Regions from separate parts of the Actinacidiphila glaucinigra genome, predicted to be linked through region 1. Evidence: predicted binding sites of a transcription regulator. Region 1 holds the regulator's gene; each other region holds the start of a gene.
What was found. Region 1 encodes HrcA, which represses chaperone genes, less so after heat shock. Its sites were predicted from a motif close to TTNGCACTCNGNNNNNCNGAGTGCNAA; they were not measured.
Positions count from the first base shown of each region.

Region 2: groL (chaperonin GroEL) is a predicted target of HrcA. The motif match lies at 1,922-1,948, and genes of this name have one in related genera.
Region 3: groES (co-chaperone GroES) is a predicted target of HrcA. The motif match lies at 5,853-5,879, and genes of this name have one in related genera.

Region 1 covers NZ_CP109144.1:5,886,644-5,896,402, forward strand. The annotation lists gene OIE69_RS26385 (SpoIIE family protein phosphatase) at 1-678, shown strand, start outside; gene hemW (radical SAM family heme chaperone HemW) at 1,946-3,178, shown strand; gene OIE69_RS26395 (DUF3097 domain-containing protein) at 3,180-4,010, opposite strand; gene OIE69_RS26400 (MBL fold metallo-hydrolase) at 4,041-4,775, opposite strand; gene hrcA (heat-inducible transcriptional repressor HrcA) at 4,984-6,000, shown strand; gene dnaJ (molecular chaperone DnaJ) at 6,000-7,139, shown strand; gene OIE69_RS26415 (16S rRNA (uracil(1498)-N(3))-methyltransferase) at 7,265-8,002, shown strand; gene OIE69_RS26420 (S41 family peptidase) at 8,089-9,759, shown strand, end outside.
Region 2 covers NZ_CP109144.1:5,027,683-5,037,441, reverse strand. The annotation lists gene OIE69_RS22620 (copper homeostasis protein CutC) at 1-19, shown strand, start outside; gene groL (chaperonin GroEL) at 113-1,735, opposite strand; gene OIE69_RS22610 (cold-shock protein) at 2,096-2,302, opposite strand; gene OIE69_RS22605 (ubiquitin-like small modifier protein 1) at 2,728-3,006, opposite strand; gene thrC (threonine synthase) at 3,050-4,336, opposite strand; SAM riboswitch class I at 4,355-4,482, opposite strand; gene OIE69_RS22595 (glucosyl-3-phosphoglycerate synthase) at 4,640-5,611, shown strand; gene OIE69_RS22590 (alpha,alpha-trehalose-phosphate synthase (UDP-forming)) at 5,717-7,177, shown strand; gene OIE69_RS22585 (MFS transporter) at 7,191-8,534, opposite strand; gene OIE69_RS22580 (TetR/AcrR family transcriptional regulator) at 8,729-9,394, opposite strand; gene OIE69_RS22575 (shikimate dehydrogenase) at 9,526-9,759, shown strand, end outside.
Region 3 covers NZ_CP109144.1:3,964,919-3,974,677, forward strand. The annotation lists gene OIE69_RS17415 (LysR family transcriptional regulator) at 1-916, opposite strand, end outside; gene OIE69_RS17420 (aminotransferase class V-fold PLP-dependent enzyme) at 1,001-2,056, shown strand; gene OIE69_RS17425 (MOSC domain-containing protein) at 2,128-2,787, shown strand; gene OIE69_RS17430 (SDR family NAD(P)-dependent oxidoreductase) at 2,798-3,583, shown strand; gene groL (chaperonin GroEL) at 3,650-5,278, opposite strand; gene groES (co-chaperone GroES) at 5,403-5,711, opposite strand; gene OIE69_RS17445 (THUMP-like domain-containing protein) at 6,041-7,237, shown strand; gene OIE69_RS17450 (HAD family hydrolase) at 7,244-7,897, opposite strand; gene OIE69_RS17455 (hypothetical protein) at 8,038-8,298, opposite strand; gene tsaD (tRNA (adenosine(37)-N6)-threonylcarbamoyltransferase complex transferase subunit TsaD) at 8,295-9,398, opposite strand; gene rimI (ribosomal protein S18-alanine N-acetyltransferase) at 9,391-9,759, opposite strand, start outside.

The DNA.
Region 1 (9,759 bases):
TTCTACGATCTCTTCCCCGCGGGCGGCGGCCGCTGGTGCTTCGCCCTCGGCGACGTCCAGGGCAACGGCCCCGAGGCCGCCGCGGTCACCGGCCTCGCCCGGCCCGTCATGCGGCTGCTCGCGCGCGAGGGGTACGGCGTCACGGAGGTCCTCGACCGGCTCAACCGCGCGCTCGCGGACGAGGCCGCGGCGGCCACGCTCGGTGACGCGCTCGGGCCGGGGTGGGACGCGGGACCGCGGTTCCTCTCCCTGCTGTACGGGGAGATCGTGCCGGAGGGGGCGGGGGAGGGTGCGCCGGGAGGCGGTTCGGGTGGCGGCGCCTTGTGCACCCTGGCCAGTGCCGGGCACCCCCTTCCGCTCCTGCTCACAGGAGACGGCGCGGTACGGCCCGCCGCGGTGCCGCAGATACTGCTGGGGATCACGGACGACGCGCGGTACCGCAGCGAATCGTTCCGGCTGGCCCCGGGGGACACGTTGCTGTGCGTCACGGACGGGGTGACGGAGCGGCGCAACGGGAGCCGCCAGTTCGACGACGACGACGGGCTCGCGGCCGTGCTGGCGGCTTGCGCCGGGCTGGGGGCGGCGGGGGTGGCGGAGCGGATCCGGCGAGCGGTGCACGAGTACGACGTGGCGCCGCCGGATGATGATCTCGCGGTGCTCGTGCTTCAGGCCCAGTGAGGGCCCTTTCCGCGAGGGGTGCCCCTTGCGGCCCGTTGTTGTGTGCGGGTGCGTTGTGCCTGCGGGCGGGTGCGCCGGGGTGCCCGGTGGTTGTGTGCGGGTCGTTTGCGCCTGCGGCGGGCGGTTCTCCCGCCCGCCCCCCGATTGCCCGGCGCGGTCAGTGACCGCCTCGCGCGTGCATGGTGGGCCGGGGGCGGGGCCTCCGGGGCTGCACGTCCTGGACTGGGTTATTTACGTGCATGGCGGGCGGTACTTGTTGTGCCCCGGATGCCGCACACAAATATCCCGCAGCGTCCAGAACATCCACCCCTACGACCCCACCCCCTCCGTATCGCGGGCGACTGACGGCCGGAGGGTGGTCAGAGGGCAGTCCGGGGTTGCCGCACGCGTCTTACCGAACGCCCACGGCCATGGGGGTGGTGGCTGAGGCCCGCGCCGGTTCCGGCGCGATCGGACCGGAAGGGGGTGTTCGGGCCGATGCCCGGCGGTATGGCGCCCTGCTGAGCGGCCCGTTGTCGTGTGCGCGTTCCTGCCCGATTTCGGCCTTCGGCCAGGGGGGCGGCCTGATTCGGTGTGGTTCCAAGACTGAACCTGGTTGCGGGTCGGCCGCCCGCCGGAGGTCAGGGTGCGTCCCCGCATCGGGGCTCGTCGTGATCTGCCGCCTGGCGGCCTTCGGCATCGCCGTGACATAGGCAATGCCCTGGAGCGCCGGTGGGTGAGGTGCGTCACTCGTCCCGTGGGAGGTGCCCCGGGCCACGGGTGCGTGCACCCTTGCTCGCCTGCGGCTGGGGACCCCCTGCTGGGGGCAGCTCCCCGCGGTGTGGGGAGGGGCGGCCCCCCATCACCCCCCCCACCGGCCGTTGGTCGCCCCACGATTCGGAGGGGGCGGGGTCGTAGGGGTGGATGTTCTGGACGCTGCGGGATATTTGTGTGCGGCATCCGGGCACAACAAATACCGCCCGCCATGCACGTAAATAACCCAGTCCAGGACGTGCAGCCCCGGAGGCCCCGCCCCCGGCCCACCACGCACCCTGCGAGGCGTTCACTGACCGCGCCGGATGGGGGTCCCCCCGGCCGAAGGCTGGGGGAGGGCGGGAGGGCGGGGAAACCGCCCGCCGCAGGCGCAACGGACCCGCACACGACAACCGGGCAGCCCGGGGCACCCGGCCCGCAACCACAACGGACCCGCGCACAACAACCGGGCCCCACACAACGCACCCCGAGGGGACGGAACCGCCCTCGGAGGGGATGGCGGACAATGGGACGCATGCCATCCGTACTGCCCGACGGGGAGCCCATGCCGGAGGACGGCGCGCTCCCGCCGACCGCGCTGCAGGGCGCGGACTCCCGCCCGCTGGGGTTCTACCTGCACGTCCCGTACTGCGCCACCCGCTGCGGGTACTGCGACTTCAACACCTACACCGCCGCCGAGCTGCGCGGCACCGGGGGCGTGCTCGCCTCCCGGGAGAACTACGCGGACACCCTGGTCGACGAGATCCGGCTGGCCCGCAAGCTGCTGGGCGACGACCCCCGCCGCGTCGAGACCGTGTTCGTCGGAGGCGGGACGCCGACCCTGCTGCCGGCCGCGGACCTGGCCCGGATGCTGGGGGCGATCCGGGACGAGTTCGGCCTGGCGGAAGGCGCGGAGGTCACCACGGAGGCGAACCCGGAGTCCGTGGACCCGGCGTACCTGGAGGAGCTGCGGGCCGGGGGGTACACGCGGCTCTCGTTCGGGATGCAGAGCGCCCGTCCGCACGTGCTGCAGGTGCTGGACCGGCGGCACACGCCGGGCCGCCCGGAGCAGTGTGTGGCGGAGGCGCGGGCGGCGGGGTTCGAGCACGTCAACCTGGATCTGATCTACGGCACGCCCGGGGAGTCGGACGACGACTGGCGGGCGTCGCTGGACGCCGCGATCGGCGCGGGGCCCGACCATGTGTCGGCGTACGCGCTGATCGTGGAGGAGGGCACGCAGCTGGCGCGCAGGATCCGGCGCGGCGAGGTGCCGATGACGGACGACGACGTGCACGCGGACCGCTACCTGATCGCGGAGGAGCGCCTGGCGGCGGCCGGCTACGGCTGGTACGAGGTGTCGAACTGGGCGACCTCGCAGGCGGCCCGGTGCCGCCACAACGAGCTGTACTGGACCGGGGCGGACTGGTGGGGCGCCGGGCCCGGCGCGCACAGCCACGTGGGCGGGGTGCGGTGGTGGAACGTGAAGCACCCGGCGGCGTACGCGGCGGCGCTCGCCGAGGGCCGCAGTCCCGGGGCGGGCCGTGAGGTACTGGCGGCGGAGGACCGCCGGGTGGAGCGGATCCTGCTGGAGCTGAGGCTGTCCGAGGGCTGTCCGCTGGACGTGCTCGCGCCGGCGGGCGCCGGGGCCGCGGAGCGTGCCGTGAGGGACGGCCTCCTGGAGACCGGTCCTTACCGTGAGGGCCGCGCCGTCCTCACCCTGCGCGGCCGTCTGCTCGCCGACGCCGTCGTCAGGGACCTGGTCGACTGACTCAGCCCGGGGCTGTGACGAAGTCGATCAGCTCCTCCACGGGCCCCAGCAGTTCGGGCTGGAGGTCCTTGTAGGAGTGGACGGCGCCCAGGATGCGCTGCCAGGCGGCGCCGGTGTTCTCCGGCCAGCCCAGGGCGCGGCACACGCCGGTCTTCCAGTCCTGGCCGCGGGGGACGGCCGGCCAGGCGGGGATGCCGAGGGAGGAGGGCTTCACGGCCTCCCAGACGTCGATGTAGGGGTGGCCGGCGACCAGGACGTGCTCGCCGGTGACCTCCGCGGCGATCCGGGACTCCTTGCTGCCGGGCACGAGGTGGTCGACGAGCACGCCGAGGCGGGCGTCCGGGCCGGGGGCGAAGGAGGCGACGATGGCGGGGAGGTCGTCGACGCCGTCCAGGTACTCGACGACGACGCCCTCGACCCGCAGGTCGTCGCCCCAGACGAGCTCGACCAGTTCCGCGTCGTGGCGGCCCTCGACGTAGATCCGGCCGGCGCGGGCGACCCGGGCCCGGGCGCCGGGGACGGCGAGGGAGCCGGAGGCGGTCAGCCGGGGGCCGGCCGCGGGGGCGGCGGCGGAGGGGCGCACGAGGGTGACCACGCGGCCCTCCAGGAGGAAGCCGCGGGGCGCCAACGGGAACACGCGGTGCTTGCCGAAGCGGTCCTCGAGGGTGACCGTGGGGCCCTCGGCGGTCTTCTCGCACCGGACGACCGCGCCGCAGAAGCCGGTGGAGACCTCCTCCACCACCAGGTCCCGCTCGGCGGCGACCTCGGGCGCGGGCGTGGCGGGCCGTTTCCACGGCGGGGTGAGGTCGGGGTCGTAGCTGCGGCTGCGCATGCCTGGGATCGTATCCGCGCGGCGCGCCGCTCAGGCGGATCCGAACCGGGCGGCGAGCGCGTCCCGTTGGGCGCGGACGAATCGGGCGTCGACGACGGCGCCGTGGCCCGGCACGTACAGCGCGGTCTCGCCGCCCAGCAGGAGCAGCCGGTCCAGGGCGGCGGGCCAGGCGTGCGGGGCGGCGTCGGGCCCGGCCTGGGGCTCGCCGGACTCCTCGACGAGGTCGCCGCAGAAGACCACGGCCCGCGTGCCCGGCACGACCACCGCCAGGTCGTGCGTGGTGTGTCCCTCACCCGGGTGGACCAGCAGGACCTGCCGGTCGCCGCCGAGGTCGAGTTCGTAGGAGCCGTCCACGAGGTGACCGGGGCGCACGAGGGCCTCCGCCGCCTGCGCGGACTCGGCCTCGCCGGCGCCGTGCTCGACCGCGTCCAGGCCCAGCGAGAAGCGCTCGCGGCCGAGGTAGGTGTCGAGGGTCATCTCCCCGAAGACCTGGACGCCCTCGAAGGCGGCGGTGCCGAAGACGTGGTCGAAGTGGCCGTGGGTGAGTGCGATGTGCGTCACGTCCCGCCCGGTCAGTTCGCGGACCTCCCGGCGGAGTCCGGCGCCCTCGGGGACGGAGGAGCCCGTGTCGATCAGCAGCACGCCGTCGTCGCCGACGACCACCCCGACGGTCACGTCGAGGAAGGGCAGCCGCCGCCGTGCGACGCCCGGGGCGAGCTGTTCCCAGCCGCCGGGGGAGCCCGGCGCGGTCGGTGTGGTCTCCACAACGTGACGGTATCCCCGCGACGTGCCCCGCGCCCGCTACGGTGGCCGGTCAAGGACGTCCTGGGACCGAACCCGTGGACGGCCCTTGCCGAGGTCTTGCCACCCCGCCGTACACTGACTTGGGGAAAACTGGCACTCAGCCAAGAGGAGTGCCAGGCCACGGGGGGCGACACGACCCGCACGGTGACCGAGCGACTGGAGGTGCGCGATGCTCAGTGAACGACGGCTGGAAGTGCTGCGTGCCATCGTCCAGGACTACGTGGGCACCGAGGAGCCGGTCGGCTCCAAGGCGCTGACCGAGCGGCACGCCCTCGGCGTGTCCCCGGCCACCGTCCGCAACGACATGGCCGTGCTGGAGGACGAGGGCTACATCCAGCAGCCCCACACCAGCGCCGGCCGCGTGCCGACCGACAAGGGCTACCGGCTCTTCGTCGACCGGCTGACCAGTGTCAAGCCGCTGTCCGGCGCCGAGCGCCGGGCCATCGGGAACTTCCTGGACGGCGCCGTCGACCTCGACGACGTGGTGGCCCGCACGGTCCGGCTGCTGGCGCAGCTGACCCGGCAGGTCGCGATCGTCCAGTACCCGTCGCTCACCCGCTCGACGGTGCGCCACGTCGAGCTGCTCGCGCTCGCCCCGGCCCGGGTCATGCTGGTGCTGATCACGGACACCGGACGGGTGGAGCAGCGGCTGGTGGACGTCCCGGCACCGGTCGGCGAGACCGTGCTGGCCGACCTGCGCGCCCGGCTGAACAGCCGGGTGGTGGGGCGCCGCTTCAGCGACGTCCCGCCGCTGGTGCAGGAGCTCCCCGAGGGCTTCGAGCCCGACGACCGGCCCTCCGTCCAGGTGGTGCTCGCCACACTCCTGGAGACCCTGGTCGAGGAGACCGAAGAGCGGATCATGCTCGGCGGCACGGCCAACCTGACCCGCTTCGGGCACGACTTCCCGCTGACGATCCGCCCGGTGCTGGAGGCGCTCGAGGAGCAGGTGGTGCTCCTCAAGCTGCTGGGCGAGGCCAAGGATTCGGGCGTGACGGTGAGAATCGGTCACGAGAACTTCCATGAGGGCCTGAACTCCACATCGGTCGTCTCCGTCGGCTACGGTTCGGGCGACGAGGCGGTGGCGAAACTCGGCGTGGTCGGACCGACCCGCATGGACTACCCCGGAACGATGGGAGCGGTACGCGCAGTGGCACGTTACGTCGGACAGATCCTGGCGGAGTCGTAGTGGCCACGGACTACTACGCCGTGCTCGGCGTGCGCCGCGACGCAGGACCGGACGAGATCAAGAAGGCCTTCCGCCGTCTCGCGCGAGAGCTGCACCCGGACGTCAATCCGGATCCGAAGACCCAGGAGCGGTTCAAGGAGATCAACGCCGCTTACGAGGTGCTCTCGGACCCGCAGAAGAAGCAGGTCTACGACCTCGGCGGCGACCCGCTGTCCGCCAACGGCGGCGGTGCGGGCGCGGGCGCGGGCTTCGGCCAGGGCTTCGGCAACTTCAGCGACATCATGGACGCCTTCTTCGGCACTGCGTCCCAGCGCGGCCCGCGCTCGCGCACCCGGCGCGGCCAGGACGCGATGATCCGGCTGGAGATCGAGCTGGACGAGGCGGCCTTCGGCACGACCAAGGACATCCAGGTCGACACGGCCATCGTCTGCAACACCTGCCACGGCGAGGGCGCCGCCCCGGGCACGACCGCGCAGACGTGTGACATGTGTCGCGGCCGCGGTGAGGTCTCGCAGGTCACGCGGTCCTTCCTCGGCCAGGTCATGACCTCCCGCCCGTGCCCCCAGTGCCAGGGCTTCGGCACCGTCGTCCCCAACCCGTGCCCGGAGTGCGCGGGCGACGGCCGGATCCGCTCGCGGCGCACGCTGACGGTCAAGATCCCGGCCGGTGTCGACAACGGCACCCGCATCCAGCTCGCGGGCGAGGGCGAGGTCGGCCCCGGCGGTGGTCCCGCCGGCGACCTCTACGTCGAGATCCGCGAGCTCCCGCACCAGATGTTCCAGCGGCGCGGTGACGACCTGCACTGCACCGTCACCATCCCGATGACGGCGGCGGCGCTGGGCACCAAGGTCCCGCTGGAGACCCTGGACGGGCTGGAGGAGATCGACATCCGGCCCGGGACACAGTCCGGCCAGTCGATCCCGCTCCACCAGCGCGGCGTCACGCACCTGCGGGGCGGCGGCCGGGGCGACCTCATCGTGCACGTCGAGGTCCAGACCCCGGGCAAGCTCGACCCGGAGCAGGAGGAACTGCTGCGCCGCCTGGCGAAGCTGCGCGGCGAGGAGCGGCCCCTGGGGCAGTTCCAGCCGGGCCAGCAGGGGCTGTTCTCCCGCCTCAAGGACGCGTTCAACGGGCGCTAGGCCGACACCGCCTCGCTCACGGGCCCGCGGCCGAGGGTGCACGCACCCTGGACCGCGGGCCGTCGCGTGCCGTGAAACGATGGGCGCATGGCCGCCCTGACCCACCGCTCCCCGAGGACCGCGCCGTGACCGCACCCGTCTTCGTCGTCGAGCCCGGCGCGCTGGGCCCGGACCGCATCACGCTCTCCGGCCCCGAGGGGCGGCACGCGGTGTCCGTGCGCCGGCTGCGGGCCGGCGAGGAGATCGTGCTCACCGACGGCCTGGGACGCGGCGCGTACGGCACGGTGGCGGCCGTCGACGGCAAGGACACGCTCGAGGTCGCCGTCGCCGAGGTCCGCGAGGAGGCCGAACCCCGTCCGCGGATCACCGTCGTCCAGGCGCTGCCCAAGGGCGACCGGGGCGAACTCGCCGTCGAGACCATGACCGAGGTCGGCGTCGACGCGGTCGTGCCGTGGGCCGCCGCGCGCTGCATCACCCAGTGGAAGGGCGAGCGCGGCGCCAAGTCGCTGGCCAAGTGGCGGTCCACCGCCCGGGAGGCGGCCAAGCAGGCCCGGCGGCTGCGGTTCCCGGAGGTCGCCGAGCCGATGACGACTCGTCAGCTGGCCGGGCTGCTGTCCGGCGCCGCGTTCGCCGCGGTCCTCCACGAGGAGGGCTCGGAGCCGCTCGCCACGGCCCCGTTGCCGCCCGAGGGCGACATCGTGCTCGTCGTCGGCCCCGAGGGCGGGGTCTCCCCGGAGGAGCTCGACGCCTTCGCCGCGGCCGGCGCGAAGCCGTACCGCCTCGGCGCCAGCGTGCTGCGCACCTCCACCGCCGGTGTCGCCGCGACGGCCCTCCTGCTGGGCCGTACCGGACGCTGGGGCTGACGCGGACGCCGAGGTGGCGTCCCCCCGGCGGGCAATGAGATCGAAAACCCCTGACCAGCCGGGCGCCGGGTGGTTAATGTGACGACGTGACGCAGCCGCAGCCTTCGCATCCCGCGTACCTCCGCTTCCCGCACCTGCACGGTGACTTGATCACCTTCACCGCCGAGGACGACGTCTGGGCCGCCCCGTTGGACGGCACCGGGCGGGCCTGGCGGGTCAGCGCCGACAACATGCCGGTCGGCCATCCGCGGTTCTCGCCCGACGGGACGCTCATCGCGTGGACCTCCACGCGGGACGGCGCACCCGAGGTGCACGTCGCGGCCGCCGACGGCGGGCCGTCGAAGCGGCTGACGCACTGGGGCAGCGGGCGCACCTCCGTGCGGGGCTGGACGCCCGGCGGCGACGTGCTCGCCATCAGCACGTACGGGCAGGCGTCGCTGCGCCGCAGTTGGGCGCGGGCGATCCCGGTCGACGGCGGTCCCGCCTCGACGCTGCCGTACGGTCCGGTCGGGGCAGTCGCCCACGGGCCGGACGGGGCCGTGCTGCTGCTCTCGGCCACGATGGGACGTGAGGCGGCGGCCTGGAAGCGCTACCGGGGCGGCACCGCGGGCAAGTTGTGGATCGACCGCACGGGCGAGGGGGAGTTCGAGCGGATCCACGCCGGCCTGGACGGCAACGTGGAGTACCCGATGTGGGTGGGGGACAGGATCGCCTTCCTCTCCGACCACGAGGGCGTCGGCGCGGTCTACTCCAGCCTCCCCGACGGCGCGGACCTGCGCCGCCACACCTCCGTGGCGGACGGCGGCTTCTACGCGCGGCAGGCCGCCACCGACGGCTCCCGCGTCGTCTACACCAGCACCGGCCGGCTGTTCCTGCTGGACGACCTCGACGGTGCCGAGGCCCGCCCGGTCGAGGTGCGCCTCGGCGGCCAGCGCGCCGACCTGCAGCCGCACCCGATCCACGCGGCCCACCACCTCGGCGACGCGCGGCCCGACCACACCGGCCGCGGCAGTGCTGTCGAGATCCGCGGCACCACGCACTGGGTCACCCACCGCGGCGGCCCGGCACGGGCGTTGTCGGCCGAGCCGGGGGTGCGCACACGGCTGCCGCGGGTGTTCGGAGGCGAGGGCGACCAGCAGGTCGTCTGGGTCACCGACGCCGAGGGCGAGGACGCGCTGGAGATCGCCCCCGCCGCGGGCACCGGTCCGGCCGCGCCCCGCAGGCTGGCGGCGGGGCGGCTCGGGCGGGTCCTGGCGATGACCGTCTCACCGGACGGCCACCGGATCGCCGTCGCCTCGCACGACGGCCGGGTGCTGCTCGTCGAGGCCCAGACCGGCGAGGTGCGCACCGTCGTGGAGGGCGAGCACGGCCACGCCACCGGCCTCGCCTTCTCGCCCGACTCGGCCTGGCTCGCCTGGTCGCACGCCGGACCCGATCCGCTGCGCCGGCTCAAGCTGGCCTCGACCGCCGACCTCACCGTCGTCGACGCGACCCCGCTGCGCTTCCGGGACTTCTCGCCCGCCTTCACCGCCGACGGCAAGCACCTGGCGTTCCTGTCCGAGCGCTCCTTCGACCCGGTCTACGACGACCACGTCTTCGACCTCGCCTTCCTCCGCGCCTGCCGCCCCCACCTGATCACCCTCGCCGCCACCACGCCCTCGCCCTTCGGCCCGCAGCGCCACGGGCGGCCGGTCGACTTCTCCGCCGAGGACAAGGACGGCGACGACCGCGGCCAGGACGAGGGCAAGAAGGACTCC
Region 2 (9,759 bases), 860 kb from region 1:
GCCGGTCGCCGTCTCCTGACCGGGCGGCGCCGGGAAACGCCCGAGGGCGGTACCCCCTGCGGGGTACCGCCCTCGGTCTTCTGCCGTGGTGCGGAGTCCTGGTCCCGGAGGATCAGAAGTCCATGTCACCGCCGGGCATGCCGCCGCCGGCCGGGGCAGCGGCCTTCTCCGGCTTGTCGGCGATGACGGCCTCGGTGGTGAGGAAGAGCGCGGCGATGGAGGCCGCGTTCTGCAGCGCGGAGCGCGTCACCTTGGCCGGGTCGATGATGCCCTCACCGATCAGGTCGACGTACTCGCCCGTGGCGGCGTTGAGGCCGTGGCCCGGGGTCAGGTTGCGCACCTTCTCCACCACGACACCGCCCTCGAGGCCGGCGTTGACGGCGATCTGCTTCAGCGGGGCCTCGAGGGCCAGCTTCACGATCGACGCGCCGGTGGCCTCGTCGCCGTCGAGCTCGAGCTTCTCGAACACGTTGGACGCCTGGAGCAGGGCCACGCCACCACCGGCGACGATGCCCTCCTCGACGGCGGCCTTGGCGTTGCGCACCGCGTCCTCGATGCGGTGCTTGCGCTCCTTGAGCTCGACCTCGGTGGCGGCACCGGCCTTGATGACGGCCACGCCGCCGGCCAGCTTCGCCAGACGCTCCTGGAGCTTCTCGCGGTCGTAGTCCGAGTCGCTGTTCTCGATCTCGGCACGGATCTGGTTGACGCGGCCCTGGATCTGGTCCTGGTCGCCGGCGCCGTCCACGATCGTGGTCTCGTCCTTGGTGACGACGACCTTGCGGGCGTGGCCGAGCAGGTCCACGCCGGCGTTCTCCAGCTTGAGGCCGACCTCCTCGGAGATGACGGTGCCACCGGTGAGGATGGCGATGTCACCGAGCATGGCCTTGCGGCGGTCGCCGAAGCCCGGGGCCTTGACCGCGACGGACTTGAAGGTGCCGCGGATCTTGTTGACGACCAGGGTCGACAGGGCCTCCCCGTCGACGTCCTCGGCGATGATCAGCAGCGGCTTGCCGGACTGCATGACCTTCTCCAGCAGCGGGAGCAGGTCCTTGACCGCGGAGATCTTGGAGTTGACGATCAGGATGTACGGGTCGTCGAACGACGTCTCCATACGCTCCAGGTCGGTGGCGAAGTACGCCGAGATGTAGCCCTTGTCGAAGCGCATACCCTCGGTGAGCTCCAGCTCCAGACCGAAGGTCTGGGACTCCTCGACGGTGATGACGCCTTCCTTGCCGACCTTGTCCATCGCCTCGGCGATGAGCTCGCCGATCTGCGGGTCGGCGGCGGAGATGGAGGCGGTGGAGGCGATCTGCTCCTTGGTCTCCACGTCCTTCGCCTGCTCGAGCAGGGCGGCGGAGACGGCCTCGACGGCCTTCTCGATGCCACGCTTCAGCGCCATCGGGTTGGCACCGGCGGCGACGTTGCGCAGGCCCTCGCGGACCAGCGCCTGGGCGAGGACGGTCGCGGTCGTCGTGCCGTCACCGGCGACGTCGTCCGTCTTCTTCGCGACCTCCTTGACCAGCTCCGCGCCGATCTTCTCGTACGGGTCCTCGAGCTCGATCTCCTTGGCGATGGACACACCATCGTTGGTGATCGTGGGGGCGCCCCACTTCTTCTCGAGGACGACGTTGCGGCCCTTGGGGCCGAGGGTGACCTTGACGGCGTCGGCGAGCTGGTTCATCCCGCGCTCGAGACCGCGCCGTGCCTCCTCGTCGAACGCGATGATCTTGGCCATGTGAAGTGGTCCTCCCGGACTTGGGGTCCCCCCGCGGCACACGGCTGCGGGGAAGGATTACTCCAGGACCGTGCCGGCGCCCGCGACGGACGGCCTGCCCTTCCACCGGTTCCTTTCCGGCGGTCGAGCGGGCCTCACCCACTCGGTCCTTTGTCACTCTCAACGTCAGAGTGCTAACGCCAATGATTAGCACTCGCCCTAGGAGAGTGCAAGCCGCTTGGCCGGTGCCGTGGACAACCCGCAGGTCCCGGTCGGCGGGCCGCCGGACAGCACGAAGGCCCGCCCCTGTGCGGGGCGGGCCTCGACGCGTACGTTTGAGCGGCCGTACGCGAAAGTGCTCCGTGGCCGATGCGCGGCGCGTCAGCCGGCTGCGAGACGGACCATGTCCGCCTGCGGCCCCTTCTGGCCCTGCGAGATCTCGAACTCGACCCGCTGACCTTCCTCGAGGGTGCGGTAGCCGTCCATCTGGATCGCGCTGTAGTGCACGAAGACGTCCGCACCACCGTCGACCGCGATGAAGCCGTAGCCCTTCTCCGCGTTGAACCACTTGACGGTGCCCTGAGCCATTCCTAACTCCCCTATTGCTGGCCCTTCGCAGACCCGCACCTCGCGGACCCGGGTCAGACCTCACCCCCTACAGCCAAGGGGGCGTGCGCCGGAACGCGTCGACCGCGGCTGAATGTATCTGCCCGGACGCTGTCTGCAACAGGTCAATCGGACGAGAATTCCGGGCACGAAGAATCGGAAGAAGAGCCTGATCGGCGAATAATCCGGGGCAACTCGGACCGGACATAAGCGGCCAACACGACAATCGCTGCGTGAATTTGGCGATAAATCGCCGACAAGGCCGCCCCGGAGAAGGGGGTTGCGCAGAGCGTTGCAGGGAGTTGCGAGCCGCTCAGGGCAACTGTACAGGCCTTCAACTACCCCTCGAACACACAGGGGTGCCGGGAAGTCCCCGGCACCCCTGTCGCCTCCGCGGTCCGTGCGGCTCAGCAGCCGCCGGCCACCGCCGGGATGATCGAGACGGACGCGCCCTCGCCCACCGTGGTCTGCAGGCCCTCGGAGAAGCGGACGTCGTCGTCGTTCACGTAGACGTTCACGAAGCGGCGCAGCTTGCCCGTGTCGTCCAGGACCCGCGCGGAGATGCCCGGGTGGTTCTGCTCCAGCGAGTCGATGACGTCGGCCAGGGTGCCGCCCTCGGCCGGGACCTCGGCCCGGCCGCCGGTGTAGGTGCGGAGGATGGTCGGGATGCGGACGGTAGCGCTCATGATGCGGGGTTCACCTTCAGTCTGGGTCAGCCGGTGCGATGGGTCAGCCGGCCAGGCCGGCGGCGCGGAACGCGTCGAGGCTCGGGCGGATGGTGGCCGTGGGGCGTGAGGTCGGGGCGACGGCGTCCAGCGTCTTGAGCCCGTCGCCGGTGTTGAGCACGACGGTCTCGCCGGCCGGGTCGAGCTGCCCGGACTCGATGAGCTTGCGCAGCACGCCGACCGTCACACCGCCGGCCGTCTCGGCGAAGATGCCCTCGGTCCGGGCGAGCAGCTTGATCGCGTCCACCACCTGCTCGTCGGTGACGTCCTCTACGGCGCCGCCCGTGCGCCGGGCGATGTCCAGCACGTACGGGCCGTCGGCCGGGTTGCCGATGGCGAGCGACTTGGCGATCGTGTTCGGCTTCTGCGGGCGCACCACGTCGTGGCCGGCCTTGAAGGCGGTGGAGACCGGGGAGCAGCCCTCGGCCTGGGCGCCGTAGATCCGGTAGGGCTTCTCCTCCACCAGGCCGAGCTCGATCAGCTCCCGCAGACCCTTGTCGATCTTCGTCAGCTGCGAGCCCGAGGCGATCGGGATGACGATGTTGTCCGGCAGGCGCCAGCCCAGCTGCTCGCAGATCTCGTACGCGAGCGTCTTGGAGCCCTCGCCGTAGTAGGGGCGCAGGTTGACGTTGACGAAGCCCCAGCCCTCGCCGATCGGGTCGCCGATCAGCTCGCTGCAGAAGCGGTTGACGTCGTCGTAGGTGCCCTCGATGCCGACCAGCTCGCCGCCGTAGACCGCGGCCATGACGACCTTGCCCTCCTCCAGGTCGTGCGGGATGAACACGCAGGAGCGGAAGCCGGCCCGGGCGGCCGCGGCGCCCACGGCGCCGGCCAGGTTGCCGGTGGAGGAGCAGGACAGCGTGGTGAGGCCGAAGGTGCGGGCGGCCTCCAGGGCGATGGCGACGACCCGGTCCTTGAAGGAGTGGGTCGGGTTGCCGGAGTCGTCCTTGATGTGCAGGCCGCCGGTGACGCCCAGTTCGCGGGCGAGGTTGTCGGCCTTGACCAGCTTGGTGAAGCCCGGGTTGAGGTTGGGCTTGGAGGCCACGTCCGCGGGGACGGGCAGCAGCGGCGCGTAGCGCCAGATGTTGTTCGGCCCGGACTCGATCCGCTTGCGGAGGGTCTCGGGGTCGCCGCTCGGAAGGTCGTACGCCACTTCGAGCGGCCCGAAACAGGCCTCGCAGGCGAAAAGGGGCTCCAGCGGGAAGCGCTCGCCGCACTCGCGGCAGGAGAGCGCGGACGCGGGGCCGAAGGCGGAATCGGTGGACGCGGATGCAACGGTCTGCGCAGCCATGTCAGGCGAGGCCCTTTCTCCTCATCTTCCTCACGGCGCATCTCGCCGTGAGACGGAATTGGCACCTTCCCCACCTGGACCTCGCGGTCGGCGGGAGGGTTGCCGGGGCTTCAACGGGCCGTTCCCTCTGCCCCTCTGGATGAGCGGTATGGCGCCGGGCGTACTGCCCGGGCATTTGTCGGACGGGGCGCGATCACCGTGGACATACGATGGTCGTGCCTCGTGTTCAAGACTGTAACCGACGACCTCGAACCTGGTCATGGGCCGTCCGTCCTGCGAGACGGGCAGAAACGGAGCAACCCGGTGCTCGACGAGGTGGCCGGCTGGCTGCAACGGCGGTCCTGGACCGCCGACCGCAGGCCGCTGCCGCAACTGCTCGCCGCCAAGCGCGCCGCGGGCGCGCGCGGCACGGTCAGCGTCGTGCTGCCCGCCCTCGACGAGGAGGCCACGGTCGGGGAGATCGTCGGGACGATCCGCCGCGAGCTGATGAGCGAGGCGGTGCCGCTGGTCGACGAACTCGTCGTGCTGGACTCCGGGTCGACCGACCGGACCGCCGAGGTCGCGGCGGCCGCGGGCGCGGTCGTCGTCCACCGGGACGAGGTGCTCCCGCGGCTGCCCGCGCTGCCCGGCAAGGGCGAGGTGCTGTGGCGCTCGCTGCTCGTGACCCGCGGGGAGATCGTCTGCTTCGTCGACTCCGACCTGCGGGAGTTCGACGCGCGGTTCGTGTCGGGGATCGTCGGGCCGCTGCTCACGGACCCGGACCTGCGGCTGGTCAAGGCGATGTACGACCGGCCGCTGGAGACCGGCGGCACGGTCGTCCCGGCCGGCGGCGGCCGGGTGACGGAGCTGGTCGCGCGGCCGCTGCTCAACCTGCACTGGCCGCAGCTGGCGGGGTTCGTCCAGCCTCTCGGCGGGGAGTACGCGGCGCGGCGCTCGCTGCTGGAGCGGCTGCCGTTCCCCGTGGGGTACGGGGTGGAGCTCGGGCTGCTGGTGGACGCGCTCAACACGGTCGGGCTCGACGCCCTGGCCCAGGTCGACGTCGGCGTCCGGCACCACCGGCACCAGGACGGCCAGGCCCTGGGCCGCATGGCGGCGGCGATCTACCGGACGGCGCAGATCCGCCTGGCGCGGGGCCATCTCGTGCGGCCCTTCCTCACGCAGTTCGACCGCGCCCCGGGCGGCGGTTTCGAGCCGCACGTCCACGAGGTCGCGACGGAGGAGCGCCCCCCGATGCGCACGATCCCCGAGTACGCACGCCGCCGCGCGGTGGCGTGACCCCGGGGCGGTATCTGCGCCGGACCGCGACGGGGCGCGGCCGGAAACCCCCGGCTGGGCTAGCTCGTACGTTTGCGATCAGGGATGCGTGGCTAGGCTGGCCGCATGGTCGCATCGCATGCCGCGCGCGTTCTGGTCGCGTCCAACCGCGGCCCCGTGTCGTACAGCCTCCGCGAGGACGGCACGCTCGCCCCCCGCCGCGGCGGGGGCGGACTCGTGTCGGGCCTGAGCGCCATCGGGCCGGACGCGGACGCCGTCTGGGTCTGCGCGGCCCTGGGCGACGGGGACCGGGCCGCCGTACTGCGCGGTGCCGGGGGCGCGGGCCGGCTGCCCACCGCCGACACCGGCGGCCAGCACGTACGGATGCTGGACATCCCGGCGGACACCTTCGCGTCGGCCTACAACGGCATCGCCAACTCGGTCCTGTGGTTCGTCCACCACATGCTGTTCCAGACCCCGCTGGAGCCCGTCTTCGACGAGGACTTCCGCGAGCAGTGGGCGGCGTACGTGGCGTACAACGCCGCCTTCGCCGACGCGCTCGCCGACGAGGCGGCCCAGGGCGCGGCCGTGCTGGTGCAGGACTACCACCTGGTGCTGGTGCCGCAACTGCTCCGCTCGCGCCGCCCCGACCTGCGCATCGGCCACTTCTCGCACACCCCGTGGGCCCCGCCGGACTACTTCCGCCTGCTGCCGGACGACGTCGCCGCGGAGGTGCTGAGCGGCATCCTCGGCGCCGACCGGGCCTGTTTCCTGACCCGCCGCTGGGCGGACGCCTTCGCCGCGTGCTGCGCGGACGTGCTGGGCGCCTCCGTCATCCGCGACGCGGGCAGCCTGACGGTCACCCACCGGGGCCGCACCACGCGGATCGGGGTGCACGGCCTCGGCGCGGACGCCGACTTCCTGCGGGAGCGGGCGCACCGGCCGGACGTGGACGAGCGCCTGGCGGCGCTGCAGGAGGCCGTGGGCGGCCCGGACCGCAAGGTCATCGTGCGCGTGGACCGCACCGAGCTGTCGAAGAACATCGTGCGCGGCCTGCTCGCGTACGCGCAGCTGCTGCGCGACCACCCCGAATGGCAGGGGCGCGTGGTGCACATCGCCTTCGCCTACCCCTCCCGGCACGACCTGGCCGTCTACCGGGAGTACACGGACGAGGTCTCCGACCTCGCCGAGGAAATCAACGAGGAGTTCGCGACGCCTGGCTGGCAGCCGGTGGTCCTGCACGTCAAGGACGACTTCGCGCGCTCCCTGGCCGCCTACCGCCTGGCGGACGTCGCGCTGGTCAACCCGATCCGCGACGGCATGAACCTGGTGGCCAAGGAGATCCCGGTCGTCTCGGACGACGGCGTGGCGCTGGTGCTCTCCCGCGAGGCGGGGGCGTACGAGGAGCTGGGCGACGACGCGTTCGTGGTCAACCCGTACGACATCCGGGCCACGGCCAACGCCCTCCACCAGGCACTGTCCGTGTCGCACGGCGAGCGGGCCGAGGCCACCAAGCGACTCGTGGCGGCCTCGACGGCGCTCCCCCCGCAGCAGTGGTTCCTGGACCAGCTGCGGGCACTGGGCTAGACCCGGGCCGGCGCTACGCCCCGACCGGTGTCCTGTCCGGCGCGGGGCGGCCCTCGCGCAGGCCCAGCCGTTCGCTCGGCACCTTGTGGGTCTCACGGGCGGTGAGCGCGGCGAGCACCGGGGGCACGCAGAGGGCGGCGGTGAACAGGGCGACCGCGCCCCAGTCGTCGCCGTCGGGGCCGGCGATCTGCGCGGCGAAGGTGACCGCGAACCCGGCGATGGCGAAGCCGATCTGGGTGCCGAGCGCCATGCCCGAGAGGCGGACGCGGGTGGAGAACATCTCGCCGTAGAAGGACGGCCACACACCGTTGGCGGCGCTGTAGACGACACCGAAGGCGAGCACGCCGAAGAGCAGGACCAGCGGGTACGAGCCGGTGGAGATGGCCCACAGGTAGGCGGCCATCATCACGGCGCTGCCGGCCGCGCCCGCGAGGTAGACGGGGCGCCGGCCGACGCGGTCGGAGAGGTGGGCCCACAGCGGGATGGCGACGAGGGCGGCGAGGTTGGCCAGGGCGCCGACCCACAGCATGTCGGAGCGGTCCAGGCCCACCGCGTCACTGGTCGCGTAGGCCAGCGCCCAGACGGTGAAGATGGTGCTCACGGACGCGACGAGGGCACCGGCGATCACCCGCAGGACGTCCGCCCAGTGGTCGCGGAGCAGGACGAGCAGCGGCATCCTGGCGACGCCCTCGGCCGCGGCGGCCTGCTGCACGAAGGCCGGGGTCTCCTCGACGTTGCGGCGGATGAACCAGCCGACGACGGCGACCGCGACGCTCAGCCAGAACGGTATCCGCCAGCCCCAGGTGAGGAGTCGGTCCTCGGGGAGGGACGCGACGGGGATGAAGACGAGGGTGGCCAGCAGCTGCCCGGCCTGGGTGCCGTTGAGGGTGAAGCTGGTGAAGTAGCCGCGGCGGTGCGGCGGTGCGTGCTCCAGGGTCATCGAGTTGGCGCTGGCCTGCTCCCCGGCGGCGGAGATCCCCTGCAGGACGCGGAGCAGGACGAGGAGTACCGGGGCCGCGCCGCCGATCTGCGCGCGGGTGGGCAGGCAGCCGATGAGGAACGTCGACACGCCCATCAGCAGCAGCGTGAAGAGCATGATCCGCTTGCGTCCGAGGCGGTCCCCGAAGTGACCGAGGAAGAGCGCGCCGAAGGGGCGGGCGGCGTAGGCGACTCCGAAGGTGGCGAGCGACAGCAAGGTCGCCGTGGCCGGGTCCGACTCGTCGAAGAAGACCTTCGGGAAGATCAGCGCGGCGGCGCTGCCGTAGATGAAGAAGTCGTAGTACTCCAGCGCGCTGCCGATCCAGGCCGCGAGTGCGGCCTTGCGCGGCTGGCCCTGCTGGGCTGCGGGGACGGTCACGGCGGTGCTCCTTCGGGAGGGACCGGCCGGGGCGCGGACGGGGACCCCGGCTAATTAACCCACTGGATAGTTAATAGCGGGTGGCTACGGATGGTGGGGCAGCCTCTCCCGGGTGTCAAGGGGTCGCGTCGGAGGATCAGCGGACGACCTGCGGACGGGCGGCGGACGGGCGCGGGCGATCGGCCGCCGGGCCGTCAGCCGGCGGTGCGCTCCGCCGTCAGATAGGCGATCACCATGTCGCCGAGCATCGCCCGGTAGTGCTCGCGACGGTCCGCGGCGACCAGGTCGCGGCCGAACAGGGCGCCGAAGGTGTGCCGGTTGGCGACCCGGAAGAAGCAGAAGGAGCTGATCATCGCGTGCAGGTCGACGGCGTCGACGTCGGCCGTGAACAGACCCGACCTGCGGCCGGCCGCCAGGATGCGGCGCAGCACGTCGATGGCGGGCGAACTGAGCGCGCTGAGCTGCTCCGAGGCGGCCATGTGCTCGGCCTCGTGGATGTTCTCGATGCTCACCAGCCGGATGAAGTCCGGGTGGGCCTCGTGGTGGTCGAAGGTCAGCTCGGCGAGCCTGCGGATGGCGGCCACCGGGTCCAGGTGGTCCACGTCGAGGTCCTGCTCGGCCTGCCGGATCACGGAGTAGGCGCGCTCCAGCACGGCCGTGAACAGCTGTTCCTTGCCGCCGAAGTAGTAGTAGATCATCCGCTTGGTGGTGCGGGTGCGGGCGGCGATCTCGTCGACCCGGGCCCCGGCGTAGCCGGCGCGGGCGAACTCCTCCGTGGCCACGTCCAGGATCTCGTTGCGGGTGCGGGCCGCGTCGCGCGTCCGCCCGCCCGTCCGCGCCGGCTGTTCCGCAGTGGCCATCCGCTTCCTTCGCTCGGTCCCGTGCTCGCGATTGTAGGGGGGCCGCCTGACGGCCGGTCTTCCCACCGCCGCCCCGCCCTGGTATTACTAACGGACCAGTTCGTACATTAATCGAGGATCGAGGAGCCACGGTGCCCCAGGACTCGTATCTCGTCGGCCTGATCGGCTCCGGCATCGGACCCTCGCTCAGCCCCGCGCTCCACGAGCGCGAGGCGGCCCGCCAGGGCCTGCGCCTGGTCTACCGGCTGCTCGACCTCGACGTGCTCGGCGTCCCGCCCTCCGCGGTCGGCCGCCTCGTACGGGCCGCGCGGGACACCGGCTACGACGGGCTGAACATCACCCATCCCTGCAAGCAACTGGTGATC
Region 3 (9,759 bases), 1.9 Mb from region 1:
TCGACGGGTCGCGCAGAGCGGCCAGCCGCAGCCGGCCCAGCATCATGTCGACGGCCGGCACCTGAGCCAGGTCGGGCAGCGTCAGCGCCGCCACGTCCCGGCGTACGGACGGGCGCAGTTCGCGCACGGCCACCCCGCGCAGCCGCACCGCCTCCAGCGCGAGGCCGGGCTGCGCCGAGACGCCCATTCCCGACGCCACCAGGCCGACCGCCGCCGGGTAGTCGTCCGTGGCGAAGTCGATGCGCGGCTCGAAACCCTCCCGCCCGCACAGCTCGACCAGGTGCCGGCGGCAGTACGGGCAGCCCGCGATCCACGCTTCGTCCGCGAGGTCGGACAGCCGCACCGGGCCGCCGGCGCGCGCCAGCGCGTGCCCGGCCGGCAGCACCGCGAAGAGCCGGTCGGACAGCAACGGCCGCACCAGGAATCCCCCCCACGCGGCCGCGTCCACCCCGCCGGCCTCGTCCTCGTAGCGGTAGACCAGCGCCAGTTCGCACTCCCCGGCGCGCAGCATCTCCACCGCGCGCGGCGGCTGCGCCTCGGCCAGCGTGATCCGTACGTCCGGGTGCGCGGCGCGCATCGCCGCCAGCGCGGTGGGCACCAGCGACGGGCCCGCGCTCGGGAACGACACCATGCGCACCCGCCCGGCGCGCAGGCCCCCGATGGCCGCGACCTCCTCCTCGGCGGCGGCCAGCCCCGCGAGGATGCCGCTCGCGTGCCGGGCCAGCGCCTCGCCCGCCTCGGTCAGCCGGGTCGTCCGCCCGCCGCGGACCAGCAGCGGGGTGCCCGCGGCGAGTTCCAGCGCCTTCATCTGCTGGCTGACCGCGGGCTGGGTGCAGCCCAGCTGTCGCGCGGCGCCCGACAGCGAGCCGGACCGGGCCACGGCGCGGAGCACACGAAGGTGGCGGGCCTCGAACACGCTCCGAGCATAAGGGTTCCTTGGGGGTCGCGTTCAGTGATCGATGGTGGACTTGGGGCAGTCCTGGGCGCAGGCTGAGGAACCATGGACATCACCGGGGAATTCGCGCTGGACGCCGGGATCAGCTACCTCAACACCGCCTCGTCGGGCATCGGCCCGCTGCGCTCCGTCGAGGCGCTGCGCACCGCCGTGGCCGCCTGGTCCGACGGCACCGACAACTGGGTGCGCGACGAGCGCGCCCTGGGCGCCGCCCGCGCCGCCTACGCCCGCCTCACCGGGGTCGCCGCCGACCGCGTCGCGATCGGATCCTCGGTCACCACACACGTCGGCATGATCGCCGCGGCGCTCCCCGCCGGGGCCGAAGTGGTGCTGGCCGACGGTGACTTCAGCTCGCTGGTCAACCCCTTCGCCTCCCGCGCCGACGTCGCGGTGCGCGCTGTGCCCCTGGAGGGCGTCGCCGACGCCGTACGTCCCACCACCGACCTCGTCGCGGTCAGCGCGGTGCAGTCCGCGGACGGCCGGGTCGCCGACCTCGCGGCGGTCCGCGAGGCCGCGTCGCGGCACGGGGCGCGCGTGCTCGTCGACGCCACGCAGGCGGTGGGCTGGCTGCCGCTGCGCACGGACGGCCTCGACTACGTCGTGTGCGGCGGCTACAAGTGGCTGCTCGCCCCGCGCGGGGTGTCCTTCCTGACCGTGCGGGAGGGCGCCGAGGACGGGCTGTCGGCGCAGTTCGCCGGCTGGTACGCGGCCGAGGACCCGTGGGGCGACTGCTACGGGCCGGTCGCGCACCTCGCACGGTCCGCCCGGCGGTTCGACGTGATGCCGCCGCTGCTGCCGTACCTGGCGGGGGCGGCCTCGCTGGCACTGGTCGAGGAGCTGGGCGTCGAGGCCATCGGCGCCCACGACGTCGCGCTGGCCGAGAGCTTCCGGGCGGGCCTGCTGCGGCTCGGCCACAAGCCCGTGCCGTCCGGCGCGGCGGCCTCGGCGATCGTGGCCGTCCCGGGCCTGGGCGACGCGGCGGAGCGGCTGGCCGCCGCCGGCATCCGGGTCTCGGCCCGTGCGGGGAACCTGCGGGCGGCCTTCCACCTGTACAACACCGAGGCGGACGTGGACCGGCTGCTGCGCGTGCTCGCGGGCTAGGGACCGCCGGGCGGTCCCGATCGCCGGAAAAGGTCTCGCCGGCCGCCGGGCGGGAGCCGTACCGTCGCGGGATGAAGCTGCTCTCGGTGAACGTGGGCCGGCCGCGTGCGAACCCCTGGAAGACGACCGGGACGACCGGCATCGACAAGCACCCGGTCCCGGGCCCGGTGGCGGTGACGGCACCGGGCCCCAAGGGCACCGGCGCGGTCGGCCTCGCCGGCGACCGGGTGTACGACGTGGCGCACCACGGCGGCTCCGACCAGGCGGTCTACGCCTACGCCCGCGAGGACCTCGACACCTGGGAACGCGAGCTCGACCTGCCGCTGCGCAACGGCATGTTCGGGGAGAACCTGACCACCTCGGGGCTGGACGTCAACGAGGCCCTGATCGGCGAGCGCTGGCGGATCGGCGGGCCGGGCGGCGCCGTCCTGGAGGTGTCCTGCCCGCGGATCCCCTGTGCCACCTTCCAGGGCTGGCTGGAACAGGGCGGCTGGATCAGGACGTTCACGCGGGCCGCGCTGCCCGGCGCCTACCTCCGGGTCGCCGAAGCCGGTGACGTCCGGGCCGGCGACCCGGTCGAGGTCGTCCACCGCCCGGACCACGAGGTCACCGTCGCGCTGACCTTCCGCGCGGTCACCCTGGAGCCCGCGCTGCTCCCCCGGCTGCTGGCGGCGGACGCGCTCCCGCAGGATGTGCGCGCCGCGGCCCGCAGACGCACGGGGGCTCACTAGCCTGCGGGGCATGACGACTTCACTGATCACGGGAGCCACCGCGGGGATCGGCGCGGCGTTCGCACGCCGGCTGGCGGGGGACGGTCATGCCCTGGTCCTGGTCGCCCGCGACGGGCAGCGGCTGGAGGAGTGCGCGCAGGAGCTGCGGCACGCGTACGGGGTGACCGTGGAGGTGCTGCCCGCCGACCTGTCGGCGGACAAGGGCATCGAGACGGTCGAGGCACGGCTGCGGGACCGCGAGCGCCCCGTGGACGTGCTGGTGAACAACGCGGGCTTCGGCAACCGGGGCGGCTTCGGCGACGTGCCGGTGGCCGACGAGCTGACCATGCTCAAGGTGCACTGCGAGGCGGTGCTGCGGCTGACCTGCGCCGCGACCGGGGCCATGCGGGAGCGCGGGCGCGGCTTCGTGATCAACGTGGCCTCGGTGGCGGCCTTCGTGCCGCGCGGCACGTACGGGGCGAGCAAGGCGTGGGTCGTCAGCTTCACCCAGGGCGTGGCCCGGGAGCTCGCGGGCACCGGGGTGCGGCTGATGGCGCTGTGCCCGGGCTTCGTCCGTACCGAGTTCCACCGGCGGGCCGGGATGGACACCGGCAGCATCCCCTCCTGGGCGTGGCTGGACGCCGACAAGGTGGTCGCCGCGGCCGTGCGCGACCTGGCCCGCGGCCGGTCCCTGAGCGTGCCCGACCCCCGCTACAAGGCCGCGGTGGCCGCGGCCAGGCTGGCGCCGAGCGGGGCGCTCGGCCGGTTCTCGGCGAAGGCGGGGCGGCGCTTCGGGCCTGCCTATCCCCGCGACTGAGGCCGGTCTCCCGGCAGCCCGAAGGCCCCCGTTCCCGGGCGGGAACGGGGGCCTTCGCGGTCCAGCTCAGTGGGAGTGGCCGTGGCCGTGACCGTGACCGGCCTCGGCGGGCTCCTCCTCCTTCTTCTCCACCACGAGGGTCTCGGTGGTGAGGAGCAGGGAGGCGATGGAGGCGGCGTTCTCCAGGGCGGAGCGGGTGACCTTGACCGGGTCGATGACGCCGGACTTCACCAGGTCGCCGTACTCGCCGGTCGCGGCGTTGAAGCCGTGGCCCTTCTCCAGCTCGGAGACCTTGGAGGTGATGACGTAGCCCTCCAGGCCCGCGTTCTCGGCGATCCAGCGCAGCGGCTCGACCGCGGCGCGGCGGACGACCGCCACACCGGTGGCCTCGTCGCCGGTCTTGCCGAGGTTGTCGTCGAGCACCTTGACCGCGTGGACGAGCGCGGAGCCACCACCGGAGACGATGCCCTCCTCGACCGCGGCGCGGGTCGCGGAGATGGCGTCCTCCAGACGGTGCTTCTTCTCCTTGAGCTCGACCTCGGTGGCCGCGCCGACGCGGATGACGCACACGCCGCCGGCCAGCTTGGCGAGGCGCTCCTGGAGCTTCTCGCGGTCCCAGTCGGAGTCGGTCGCGGCGATCTCGGCCTTGATCTGGTTGATCCGGCCGCTGATCTCCGCGGACTCGCCGGCGCCGTCGACGACGGTGGTGTCGTCCTTGGTGACGGTCACGCGGCGGGCGGTGCCGAGCACGTCCAGGCCGACCTGGTCGAGCTTGAGGCCGACCTCCTCGGCGACGACGGTGCCGCCGGTGAGGGTGGCGATGTCGCCCAGCATGGCCTTGCGGCGGTCACCGAAGCCGGGGGCCTTGACCGCGACCGCGTTGAAGGTGCCGCGGATCTTGTTGACCACCAGGGTCGACAGGGCCTCGCCCTCGACGTCCTCGGCGATGATCAGCAGCGGCTTGGAGGCGCCGGCCTGCAGGATCTTCTCCAGCAGCGGGAGCAGGTCCTGGATGGAGGAGATCTTGCCCTGGGTGATGAGGATGTACGGGTCCTCCAGGACGGCCTCCTGGCGCTCCTGGTCCGTCACGAAGTACGGCGACAGGTAGCCCTTGTCGAAGGCCATGCCCTCGGTGAAGTCCAGCTCCAGCCCGAAGGTGTTGGACTCCTCGACGGTGATGACACCGTCCTTGCCGACCTTGTCGATCGCCTCGGCGATCAGCTCGCCGACCTGCTTGTCCTGGGCGGACAGGGCGGCGACGGCGGCGACGTCCTCCTTGCCCTCGATCGGGCGGGCGGTGGCGAGCAGCTCGTCCGAGACGGCCTTGACGGCGGCGTCGATGCCCTTCTTCAGGGCGGCCGGGGAAGCGCCGGCGGCGACGTTGCGCAGACCCTCGCGGACCAGCGCCTGGGCCAGCACGGTGGCGGTGGTGGTGCCGTCACCCGCGATGTCGTTGGTCTTGGTCGCCACCTCCTTCACCAGCTGCGCACCGAGGTTCTCGTACGGGTCGTCGATCTCGACCTCACGCGCGATGGTCACACCGTCGTTGGTGATGGTCGGGGCGCCGAACTTCTTGTCGATGACGACATTGCGGCCCTTGGGGCCGATGGTCACCTTCACGGTGTCGGCGAGCTTGTTGACGCCACGCTCGAGGGCGCGACGGGCGTCCTCGTCGAACTTCAGGATCTTGGCCATACCGGCGGATTTCCTCGTCTTTGGGTTCTCGTCAAAGACCGCGCCCCGGGTCCCCGGTCCGTGCGTGGACTCGGTGTGCCCGGGGCGTGGTCACGGCATTTCTCGGTTAAGAGCGGCGCCGGTTCTACTTCTCGACGATCGCGAGGACGTCGCGAGCCGAGAGGACGAGGTACTCCTCGCCGCTGTACTTGACCTCGGTGCCGCCGTACTTGCTGTACAGCACGATGTCGCCGACCTTGACGTCGAGCGGGATGCGGTTGCCGTCCTCGAAGCGACCCGGGCCGACGGCCAGGACGACGCCCTCCTGGGGCTTCTCCTTGGCGGTGTCCGGGATGACCAGGCCGGAGGCGGTGGTCTGCTCGGCATCCAGCGGCTGGACCACGATGCGGTCCTCGAGCGGCTTGATGGCAACCTTGGTGCTGGCGGTCGTCACGATCCGACCTCCCCCTTCAAAGGGCTCACGGGAGTCTGGGTGGCGACCTGGTAGGCCCGTCGTCGCGGGTGCCGGACCTGCCCGTCGCGTTTGTGCTGGCACTCGGCATGGCTGAGTGCCAGGTCCGAGACTAGGACGCGCTTAGCACTCGGTCAAGCGGAGTGCCAACGCCGCGCCGTACGAGCCGCTCTCCCTCCGGGGAACGGTGTGCCCGGACGTACGGTTCCGGGCCCGGCACGCACCGGGCGCGGCCGGCGAAGGGCGGCGCCGTCGGGCACCTGCGAGCACGTGCACCCGGCCGGTCCGGCGCGCGGCGGTGCCGCGGGACAATGGACGGCGTGGATCTTGACGCGTTCTCGGCTCTCCTGACCGACGAGGGGCAGTCGCTGCTGGCCTCCCTGCGGGACTACGACCCCGCCGCCGAACTGGCGACCGCGACGCGGCTGCGGCGGGAGCACGACGCCGGGCTGGTGGCGGCCGCGCTGACGCAGGCGCGGCTGCGGCAGCGGGCGGTGGCGAAGTTCGGCGGGGACGCCTACCGGATGTACTTCACGCCCGACGGGGTCGAGCAGTCGACGCGGGCCTCCGTCGCCCGGCACCGTGCCGAGCGGTTCGCCGCCCTCGGGGTGCGGCGGCTGGCGGACCTGTGCTGCGGGATCGGCGGGGACGCCGTCCCGCTGGCCCGCGCCGGGGTGGAGGTGCTGGCGGTCGACCGCTCCCCGCTGACCTGCGCGGTGGTGCGGGCGAACGCGGAGGCGCTGGGGCTGGCGGGCCTGATCGAGGTGCGCTGCGCCGATGTGACGGAGATCGCCGCAGACGGCTGCGACGCCGTCTTCGTCGATCCGGCCCGGCGCGGCGGGCGGGGCAGGATCTTCGACCCCGAGGCCTACTCCCCGCCCCTGTCGTGGGCGGTCGCGGCGGCGCGGAAGGCGCCGCTGGCCGCCCTGAAGGTGGCGCCGGGCATCCCGCACGAGGCCGTGCCGGAGGACGCCGAGGCGGAGTGGGTCTCCGACCACGGCGACGTGAAGGAGGCCGTGCTGTGGTTCGGCACCGCGCCGGGCACCCGCCGCGCGACCCTCCTGCCGTCGGGGGCCACGCTGCCCGCCGCCGGGCTCCCCGACCCGCAGGTGCGCCCCGTGGGTCGCTGGCTGTACGAGCCGGATGGCGCGGTCATCCGGGCGCACATGGTGGCCGACGTGGCGGCGCGGGTCGGCGGCGGGCTGATCGACGCGACCATCGCCTACGTCACCTCGGACGAGCGGCACACGACGCCGTACGCGACCGCCTACGAGATCACCGACGTGCTGCCCTTCAACCTCAAGCGGCTCAAGGCGCTGCTGCGCGAACGCGAGGTCGGCGTGCTGACCGTGAAGAAGCGCGGCTCGGCCGTCGAACCGGAGGAGGTGCGCCGCCGGGTCAAGCCCCAGGGCCCGCACGCGGCCACGGTCTTCCTGACCCGTGTCGCGGGCGCCCCGAGCATGCTGCTGGGCAGCCCGGCCGGGACGAGCGGCCCCGCACGCGCCTGACGGGGGCTACGCGGGCCCCAGAAGGCTCCCCACGACGCCCGGCACGTCGGTGAGGGCACCGGCGAGGGCGGTGGGTCCACAGCTCTCCAGGGCGGGGCCGGTGTACCCCCAGACCGCGCCGATCGAAGGGACCCCGGCGGCCGCCGCGGCGGCGACGTCGGAAGGGCTGTCGCCCACGAAGCAGGCGCGCCCCGGTGGCACCCCGAGCCGGTCGAGCGCGAGCAGGATCCCCTCCCCGGAGGGCTTCGGCGCCGCGTCGCCCCACCCGACCACCGCGCCGAAGTGGGCGGACAGCTCCGCGGGGACGAGCCGCGCCACCCGGCTCGCGGGCTGCATGGTCACCACCCCGATCGCCGTGCCGGAGGCCGCGAGGTCGCGCAGCACGCCCGCGGCGCCCGGGAACGGGGACGCACCCCACGTGGCGAGGGCGAGCGCGTCCTCCCAGGCGGCACCGAACACCGTCGCCTCGTCGGTCACGCCGAGCCGTGCCAGGTGTTGGTGATGGGGAAGGTGGTCGAGTCCGGCCGGCAGCCGGCTCTCGTCCACGTGCTCGCCGAGGGCCGCGCGGGCGACGTCGAGGATCGCCTGCCGCATCGCCCGCCGGCTGTCGAGGAGGACGCCGTCGAGATCGAAGAGGACGGCACAGCCGGAGTTGGTCATCGGGTCTTCTCGCCACCTGCCGGAAACGCCTCCCGGACACCGGCCGTCCGGCAGGACGCCTGCTCGGGGACGCCAAGACAGAAACCCGGTTGCGATCGACGCCGGACTCATCATACGACCGGCCCTCCCCTGACCTGGGCCTACGCCCCCTCACCCACCGCCTCGAAGCGCCAGCGGTGGACGGCCCGCCGGGCCAGCCCCTCGTCCGGTTCGGGGAGTTCGGGCAGTCGCGCGTCGTACGGGGCGTCCCACCAGGTGATGACCAGGACCCGGTCCTGCGGGGCCGAGAAGGTCTCCCGGCGCAGCGGGGCCGGCGAGAGCGACCGCGAGCGGGCCCACGCCAGCAGCTCGGGCCCGCGCCCCTCGACTGCGCGGGCCTCCCACATCAGGGCGACGGTCACGAGTAGAGGTTGTCCTTGCTGAGCTCGTGGACGTGGTCGTGATCGTGGTCGTGCGTGTGCCCGGGCACGGACACGTCCGTGACCTGCAGCGAGGAGTCCGCCGGAAGGTCCCACGTGGACGACGGCCGGCCGCGGGCCACCATCTCCGCGCCGAGGGCCGCGACCATGGCGCCGTTGTCGGTGCACAGCTTGGGCCGCGGCACGCGCAGGAGGATCCCCGCGTCCTCGCAGCGCTCCTGCGCCAGCGAGCGCAGCCGGGTGTTGGCCGCGACGCCGCCGCCGATCATCAGATGGTCGACGCCGTTGTCCTTGCAGGCCCGGATCGCCTTGCGGGTGAGGACGTCGACGACGGCCTCCTGGAAGGACGCGGACACGTCGGCGACCGGCACCTCCACGCCCTCCCGGCGCTTGGACTCGATCCACCGGGCCACCGCGGTCTTCAGGCCGGAGAAGGAGAAGTCGTAGACCGGGTCGCGGGAGCCGGTCAGGCCGCGGGGGAAGCGGATCGCGGCCGGGTCCCCCTCGCGGGCCGCGCGGTCGATGGCGGGGCCGCCGGGGAAGCCGAGGCCCAGCACACGCGCGACCTTGTCGAAGGCCTCGCCCGCCGCGTCGTCGATGGTGGAGCCCAGCGGGCGCACGTCGCCGGTGATGTCGGGGGCCAGCAGCAGCGAGGAGTGGCCGCCGGACACCAGCAGCGCCATCGTCGGCTCGGGCAGCGGCCCGTGCTCCAACTGGTCCACGCAGATGTGCGAGGCGAGGTGGTTGACCCCGTACAGCGGCTTGCCGAGCGCATAGGCGTACGCCTTGGCCGCGGACACGCCGACCAGCAGGGCGCCCGCGAGCCCGGGCCCCGCGGTGACGGCGATCCCGTCGAGGTCGGAGGCGGCGACGCCGGCCTCCTTCAGCGCGCGCTGGATCGTGGGGACCATCGCCTCCAGGTGCGCGCGGCTGGCGACCTCGGGCACGACGCCGCCGAAGCGGGCGTGCTCGTCGACGCTGGACGCGACCGCGTCTGCGAGCAGGGTGTGCCCGCGCACGATGCCGACACCGGTCTCGTCGCAGGACGTCTCGATGCCGAGGACAAGGGGCTCGTCAGCCATGGGTGGTCTCTGTTCCTTGTAGTCCCGGTACGTCAGGGGAGGCGGGCAGCTCGCCGAGCCTCATCACGAGGGCGTCGACGTTGCCCGGCTGGTAGTAGCCGCGCCGGAAGCCGATCGGCTCGAAGCCGAAGCGCGCGTAAAGCCGCTGGGCGCGGACGTTGTCGACGCGCACCTCCAGCAGCACCTCGTGGCACTCGAATGCGGTGGCCCGGCGCAGCAGTTCGGCGAGCAGCCGGGCGCCGAGGCCGGTGCCCCACTGCTCGGTGGCGACGGCGATGGTCTGCACGTCGCCGGTGCCGCCGACGGCGGCCAGGCCCGCGTAGCCGACGACCCGTCCGGTGCCGTCCTCGGCCACGAGGTA